One region of the Pseudomonas sp. FG35 genome, then DNA from elsewhere that is predicted to be linked to it. Evidence: predicted binding sites of a transcription regulator. Region 1 holds the regulator's gene; the other holds the start of a gene.

Evidence for each region. Region 1 encodes FliA, which starts transcription of late flagellar genes. Its sites were predicted from a motif close to CTAAAGTTTNNNNNNNNNNNGCCGNTAA; they were not measured.
Region 2: ACODTD_RS15300 (methyl-accepting chemotaxis protein) is a predicted target of FliA. The motif match lies at 1,734-1,761, and genes of this name have one in related genera.

What each region holds. Positions count from the first base shown of each region.
Region 1 is NZ_JBMDJR010000017.1:41,631-45,035, reverse strand. It holds gene flhF (flagellar biosynthesis GTPase FlhF) at 1-186, shown strand, start outside; gene fleN (flagellar synthesis regulator FleN) at 300-1,130, shown strand; gene fliA (RNA polymerase sigma factor FliA) at 1,127-1,867, shown strand; gene ACODTD_RS25340 (chemotaxis response regulator CheY) at 2,035-2,406, shown strand; gene ACODTD_RS25335 (protein phosphatase CheZ) at 2,424-3,212, shown strand; gene ACODTD_RS25330 (chemotaxis protein CheA) at 3,252-3,405, shown strand, end outside.
Region 2 is NZ_JBMDJR010000007.1:50,601-54,005, reverse strand. It holds gene clpB (ATP-dependent chaperone ClpB) at 1-959, shown strand, start outside; tRNA gene ACODTD_RS15320 (tRNA-Asn) at 1,258-1,333, shown strand; tRNA gene ACODTD_RS15315 (tRNA-Pro) at 1,343-1,419, shown strand; tRNA gene ACODTD_RS15310 (tRNA-Lys) at 1,425-1,500, shown strand; tRNA gene ACODTD_RS15305 (tRNA-Pro) at 1,597-1,673, shown strand; gene ACODTD_RS15300 (methyl-accepting chemotaxis protein) at 1,834-3,405, shown strand, end outside.

The sequences.
Region 1 (3,405 bases):
AGTCACGAACTGCCGGTTGCCTACCTGACCGATGGCCCACGGATTCCGGATGATCTGCATCTGCCGCGGCGTCATCAACTGGTCAGTCGCGCCGTCAGCGTGCAAATGCAGGAAGAACCCAGCGAAGAAGCCATGGCTGACATGTTCGCTGATATCTACCACAGTCCGACCAAGCAGGTTGGCTGAGGTAATGAACAGTTTTCGTACCTACATCGATGGCCTGCCACGCATTGTTCCGGTTGTGAACGCGCAGCCAGTAATGTGGCCTCCGTCTATGCAAGACAAGGTAAAGAAATAACATGGGCAGCATGCATCCCGTACAGGTGATCGCGGTGACCGGCGGCAAAGGTGGCGTCGGCAAGACTAATGTGTCAGTGAACTTGTCCCTGGCCCTGGCAGAGCTTGGCCGTCGGGTCATGCTGCTGGACGCCGACCTGGGGCTGGCGAACGTCGACGTTCTGCTGGGCCTCACACCCAAACGAACCCTGGCCGACGTGATCGAAGGCCGCTGCGAGCTGCGCGACGTCCTGTTACAGGGCCCCGGCGGGATCCGCATCGTGCCGGCCGCTTCCGGCACCCAGAGCATGGTTCACCTGAGCCCGGCCCAGCATGCCGGCCTGATTCAGGCCTTCAGCGACATCGGCGACAATCTCGACGTGCTGGTGATCGACACCGCTGCGGGTATTGGTGACTCGGTAGTCAGTTTTGTTCGCGCAGCGCAAGAAGTGTTGCTGGTGGTCTGCGACGAGCCGACCTCGATCACCGACGCCTACGCGCTGATCAAACTGCTCAACCGCGATTACGGCATGAACCGCTTCCGCGTCCTGGCCAACATGGCCCAGAGCCCGCAGGAAGGTCGCAATCTGTTCGCCAAGTTGACCAAGGTCACGGATCGCTTCCTCGACGTCGCCCTACAATACGTCGGCGCGGTGCCCTACGACGAAAGCGTGCGCAAGGCGGTGCAGAAGCAGCGTGCGGTCTATGAAGCCTTCCCGCGTTCCAAGTGCGCACTGGCGTTCAAGGCGATCGCACAGAAGGTCGACACCTGGCCGCTGCCCGCCAACCCGCGCGGCCACCTCGAATTTTTCGTCGAGCGCCTCGTGCAGCAAACGGCAGGACCTGTGCTATGACCGCCAGCGGTATGAATTTCTACAAGAAGTCGGCGCGTGACGCGCAGTACGAGCTGATCGAGCGTTACGCGCCACTGGTCAAACGCATCGCCTACCACTTGCTGGCGCGGTTGCCGGCCAGTGTGCAGGTCGAAGACCTGATCCAGGCCGGGATGATCGGCCTGCTCGAAGTCTCGACCAAATACGACGCCAGCAAGGGCGCCAGTTTTGAAACGTACGCGGGCATCCGGATCCGTGGTGCGATGCTCGATGAAGTCCGTAAGGGGGACTGGGCACCACGCTCGGTTCACCGCAATACCCGCATGGTCAGCGACGCGATTCGCTCGATTGAAGCTAAAACCGGCCGTGACGCTAAAGATCACGAAGTTGCGGCCGAACTCCAATTGAGTCTCGACGATTACTACGGGATTTTGAACGACACCCTGGGCAGCCGCCTGTTCAGTTTCGACGACCTGTTGCAGGACGGCGAACACGAAGGGCTGCACGAGGATGGCGCCAGTGCTCATCTGGAGCCGTCGCGCGATCTGGAAGACGAACGTTTCCAGGCCGCGCTGGCGGACGCGATTGCCAATTTGCCGGAGCGTGAGCGACTGGTGTTGGCGCTGTACTACGACGAAGAGCTGAACCTCAAGGAGATCGGTGAAGTCCTTGGCGTCAGTGAATCGCGGGTCAGCCAGTTACACAGCCAGTGCGCGGCCCGCTTGCGGGGGCGTTTGGGGGAGTGGCGAGCGCGCTGAAGGCAGTGTGGGGACACTGCGAACGAGGCTGGTGCGGTGGTGAACGGCACCGGTCTTGCTCTGTTGTGCTCCAGACAGTCATCGAGTGTTTTGCCGGATTGATTGAAATGGCGCGTCCAGGTGCTGGGCGCGTTTAAGACTGCTTGGAGGTCGAATTGAACAAAGACATGAAAATCCTCATCGTTGATGACTTCTCAACGATGCGGCGGATCATCAAGAACCTGTTGCGTGATCTCGGGTTCACCAACACCGTTGAAGCCGACGATGGCACTACTGCCATTCCGGTGCTCAACAGCGGCAGCATCGACTTTCTGGTGACCGACTGGAACATGCCCGGCATGACCGGTATCGACCTGCTGCGCCACGTGCGCGCCGATGAAAAGCTCAAGCACCTGCCGGTGCTGATGGTGACCGCTGAAGCCAAGCGCGAGCAGATCATCGAAGCGGCCCAGGCCGGCGTTAACGGCTACGTGGTCAAACCTTTCACGGCTCAGGCGCTGAAAGAAAAAATCGAGAAGATTTTCGAACGCATCGGCTGATGACGCGCGGGGGAGCTATGGAGCATAACGAATCTTCACAGGGCGACTTCGAGTCGACTCTGAAAAAACACGCCGTCGAACTGGTCGAAAGCCTTGAAAAAGGCAAGTTCGGCGACGCCGTGCAACTGATCCATGAGCTCAATCAGACCCGTGACCGTGGCCTGTACCAGGAAGTGGGCAAGCTCACGCGTGAACTGCACAGTGCGATCGTCAACTTCCAGATCGATCCGCACATGCCGCAGGCTGAGGAAGTGTCGCAAATCACCGACGCTACCGAGCGCCTGGGCTACGTGGTCAAACTGACCGAAGCTGCCGCCAACCGCACCATGGATCTGGTGGAAAGCGCGACCCCCGTGGTCAATGGCCTGGCTGACGAAGCCCAGGCCTTGAGCGCCGATTGGGGCCGCTTCATGCGCCGTGAGGTCGGGGCTGAAGAGTTCCGTGAGCTGGCGCGCCGGGTCGACGGTTTTCTGGCACGCAGCAGCGCGGACAACCGCGCGGTGTCGAGCAATCTGAACGACATTCTGCTCGCCCAGGATTACCAGGACCTCACCGGTCAGGTGATCAAGCGCGTGACCCAATTGGTCACCGAAGTCGAAAGCAACCTGCTCAAGCTCGTGCTCATGGCCAGCCAGGTGGACCGCTTTGCGGGCATCGAACATGACCGTGCGGCGATGCTTGCTGAAAAAGATCCACAAAAACATCTCTCGCAGGGTGAAGGTCCGCAGATTCATGCCGATAAACGAGAAGACGTTGTGTCCGGTCAGGACGATGTGGACGATTTGTTATCCAGCCTTGGATTTTGAGTTTTTTTGGGTTTTTAGACCTGTAGGAGCACCCCATTAATGAGCTTCGGCGCCGATGAAGAGATCCTTCAGGATTTCCTGGTTGAGGCCGGCGAGATTCTTGAGCAACTGTCCGAACAACTGGTCGAGCTGGAAAGCCGCCCGGATGACGCAGATCTGCTCAACGCAATTTTTCGCGGTTTCCACACTGTAA
Region 2 (3,405 bases), on a different contig from region 1:
TCGCCGAAGTCGTTTCGAAGTGGACCGGTATTCCGGTGTCGAAAATGCTCGAAGGCGAACGCGACAAGCTGATGAAGATGGAAAGCCTGCTGCACCAACGCGTGATCGGCCAGGACGAAGCGGTGGTGGCAGTAGCCAACGCGGTCCGGCGTTCGCGCGCCGGGTTGTCCGACCCGAACCGCCCGAGCGGTTCGTTCATGTTCCTCGGCCCGACCGGTGTCGGTAAAACCGAGCTGTGCAAGGCGCTGGCCGAATTCCTCTTCGATACGGAAGAGGCGATGGTGCGAATCGACATGTCCGAGTTCATGGAGAAACATTCCGTGGCACGGTTGATCGGGGCACCACCGGGCTACGTCGGCTACGAAGAGGGTGGTTACCTGACCGAAGCGGTACGGCGCAAGCCTTACTCGGTGATCCTGCTGGACGAAGTCGAGAAGGCGCATCCGGACGTGTTCAACATCCTGCTGCAAGTGTTGGAGGATGGTCGTCTGACCGACAGCCATGGCCGCACGGTGGACTTCCGCAATACCGTGATCGTCATGACCTCCAACCTCGGTTCGATGCAGATCCAGGAACTGGTCGGTGATCGTGAAGCGCAACGAGCAGCGGTGATGGATGCGATTTCCACCCACTTCCGTCCGGAGTTCATCAACCGGGTCGACGAAGTGGTAATTTTCGAGCCATTGGCGCGGGATCAGATCGCGGGCATCACCGAGATCCAGCTGGGCCGTCTGCGCAGCCGTCTGGCCGAGCGCGAGCTGAAGCTGGAACTGAGCCCTGAGGCAATGGACAAGCTGATTGCCGTCGGTTACGACCCGGTCTATGGCGCACGGCCGCTGAAGCGGGCGATCCAGCGCTGGATCGAGAACCCGTTGGCGCAGTTGATCCTGTCGGGACGCTTCATGCCGGGCGAGACCGCAACCGGTGTGGTGCAGAACGACGAGATCACGTTCAACTGACACCTGCCGGTGGTGAAGTAAGGAAGGCCTCGCACTGCGAGGCCTTTTTTTTCGCCAGGCTGTTGAACTCAAAGGAAAAGGCTTGTAAAGTGCGCCCCGCAGTCAGTCACCAACACGGTTTCAGCTCACTGAGCAGAAAACTGAAATAAGTTGCAAATCATTAACTTGAAAGCAATTTAGGGGGTTGACAGAGGTGTTCTAGGTTGTAGAATAGCGCGCCTCAGACACACGAACGCAGCGATGCGAAAACGATGTCTAAAAGCTGCAAGTTTCACCGTTGTAAATTGAAATATGTAGTTCCGTGATAGCTCAGTCGGTAGAGCAAATGACTGTTAATCATTGGGTCCCAGGTTCGAGTCCTGGTCACGGAGCCAATTTCAAACCGGGGTATAGCGCAGTCCGGTAGCGCGCCTGCTTTGGGAGCAGGATGTCAGGAGTTCGAATCCCCTTACCCCGACCATTTTTGGGTCGTTAGCTCAGTTGGTAGAGCAGTTGGCTTTTAACCAATTGGTCGTAGGTTCGAATCCCACACGACCCACCATTTTTGAAACCAGGTAACACTGGGATCGAATCTTAAGATCAGAGGCCAAAAGCGCTGATCGAAGAAGGCGATCTTTGAAAGGTCGCCTTTTTTTACCGGGGTATAGCGCAGTCCGGTAGCGCGCCTGCTTTGGGAGCAGGATGTCGGGAGTTCGAATCCCCCTACCCCGACCATATTAAAAATCCTCGTATCGAAAGATACGGGGATTTTTTTTGCCCTGCGGAAATGTTTCATTCAAGTCGTCATACAACTTGCCGATAGCCCGCTAACGAAAGGGGCCTGCCGCATCAAGCGCCCCTGAATTCTGCCAATACAAGAAAAAGGGCGTTCGTCATGTTGCTTCGTCAGTTGAATATTGCTCCCCGTGCCGCCTTGGGCTTCGCCCTGATCGCGGTGCTGGTGGCATTGCTGGGGGTGTTTGCGCTGGGGCAGATGTCGAGCATCCGCGACAGCGAAGTGGCAGTGGAGACGCAATGGCTGCCGAGCATTCGCGGCGGTGACGAGATTCGCGAGATCATGCTGCGCATTCGCACCATCTCCCTGCGCATGGCGCTGGATCAGGATCCGGCCAACATCGCCACGTACCGGAGCCAGATGGACACCCGCGACAAGGAACTGAGCGAGAAAATCGCCGCTTACGACCGGCTGGTGACGACCCCGGAAGGTCAGCAGTTGTACGATCAGTTCAAGAAAACCTTCGCCGCCTACCGTACCGGGATCGCTCAGTCATTCACTCTCGCCGAGCAAGGCAAGCGTGACGAGCTGACCAAGCTGCTGCTGGTCGACATGAAAACCGTGGTCGACGGCTCCGGTAAACAACTCAATGACCTGGCAGACCTGTTCGCCCGTCAGGTCGCCGCTGAAAGCCAGAACTCTGCCGCCCACTACGAAACCTCGCGCACTATCGTGAGCTTGTTCATTGCTTTGGCGGCGCTGGCCACCGTCGCCTTGGCCATGTTGCTGACCCGCAGCATCGTCCGCCCCCTGAGCGCCGCCGTCGACGCCGCTGAGCACGTCGCCAGAGGCGATCTGACCCGTCCGATCGAAACTCACGGCAACGATGAGGTCAGCCGTCTGCTCAAGGCGTTGGCGACCATGCAGCAGAACCTGCGCGAAACCCTGCAGGGCATCAGTGGCTCGGCCACGCAACTGGCGACCGCTTCCGACGAACTGAGCGCGGTGACCCACGACAGCACGCAAGGGCTGCAGCAGCAGAACAACGAAATCGAACAAGCCGCCACCGCGGTCAACGAGATGACCACAGCGGTGGAGGAAGTCGCTCGCAATGCGGTGTCGACGTCCGACGCCACCCGCCAGTCCAGCGAGTCGGCGCAGTTGGGCCAGGAGCGGGTCAGTGAAACTGCTGGCGCCATCAACGCCCTGGCCAGTGAAGTCGAGCACACTGGTGAGTTGGTGCAATCGCTGGCCAATCAGTCGCAAGACATCGGCAAAGTGCTGGATGTGATCCGGGCGATCGCCGAACAGACCAACCTGCTGGCACTCAACGCCGCCATCGAAGCCGCGCGGGCCGGGGAGAGCGGACGCGGGTTTGCGGTGGTCGCCGATGAAGTCCGGGCGCTGGCTTATCGCACTCAGCAATCGACCCAGGAAATCGAGCAGATGGTGCAGGGCATGCGCAACGGTTCGAGCCTGGCGCTGGAGTCGATGCAGGCCAGTGCCTCGCGGGCGGCCACTACGCTGGTGCTGGCGGAGCGGGCCGGTGAAGCGTTGCAGACGATCACGGCCTCGGTAAACGAAATCCACGAGCGCAATCTGGTGATCGCCAGCGCCGCCGAAGAACAGGCGCAGGTGGCGCGGGAAGTGGATCGCAATCTGGTGAACATACGCGATCTGTCGGTGCGCTCGGCGGCGGGTGCCGATCAAACCAACGCGTCGAGCCATGAA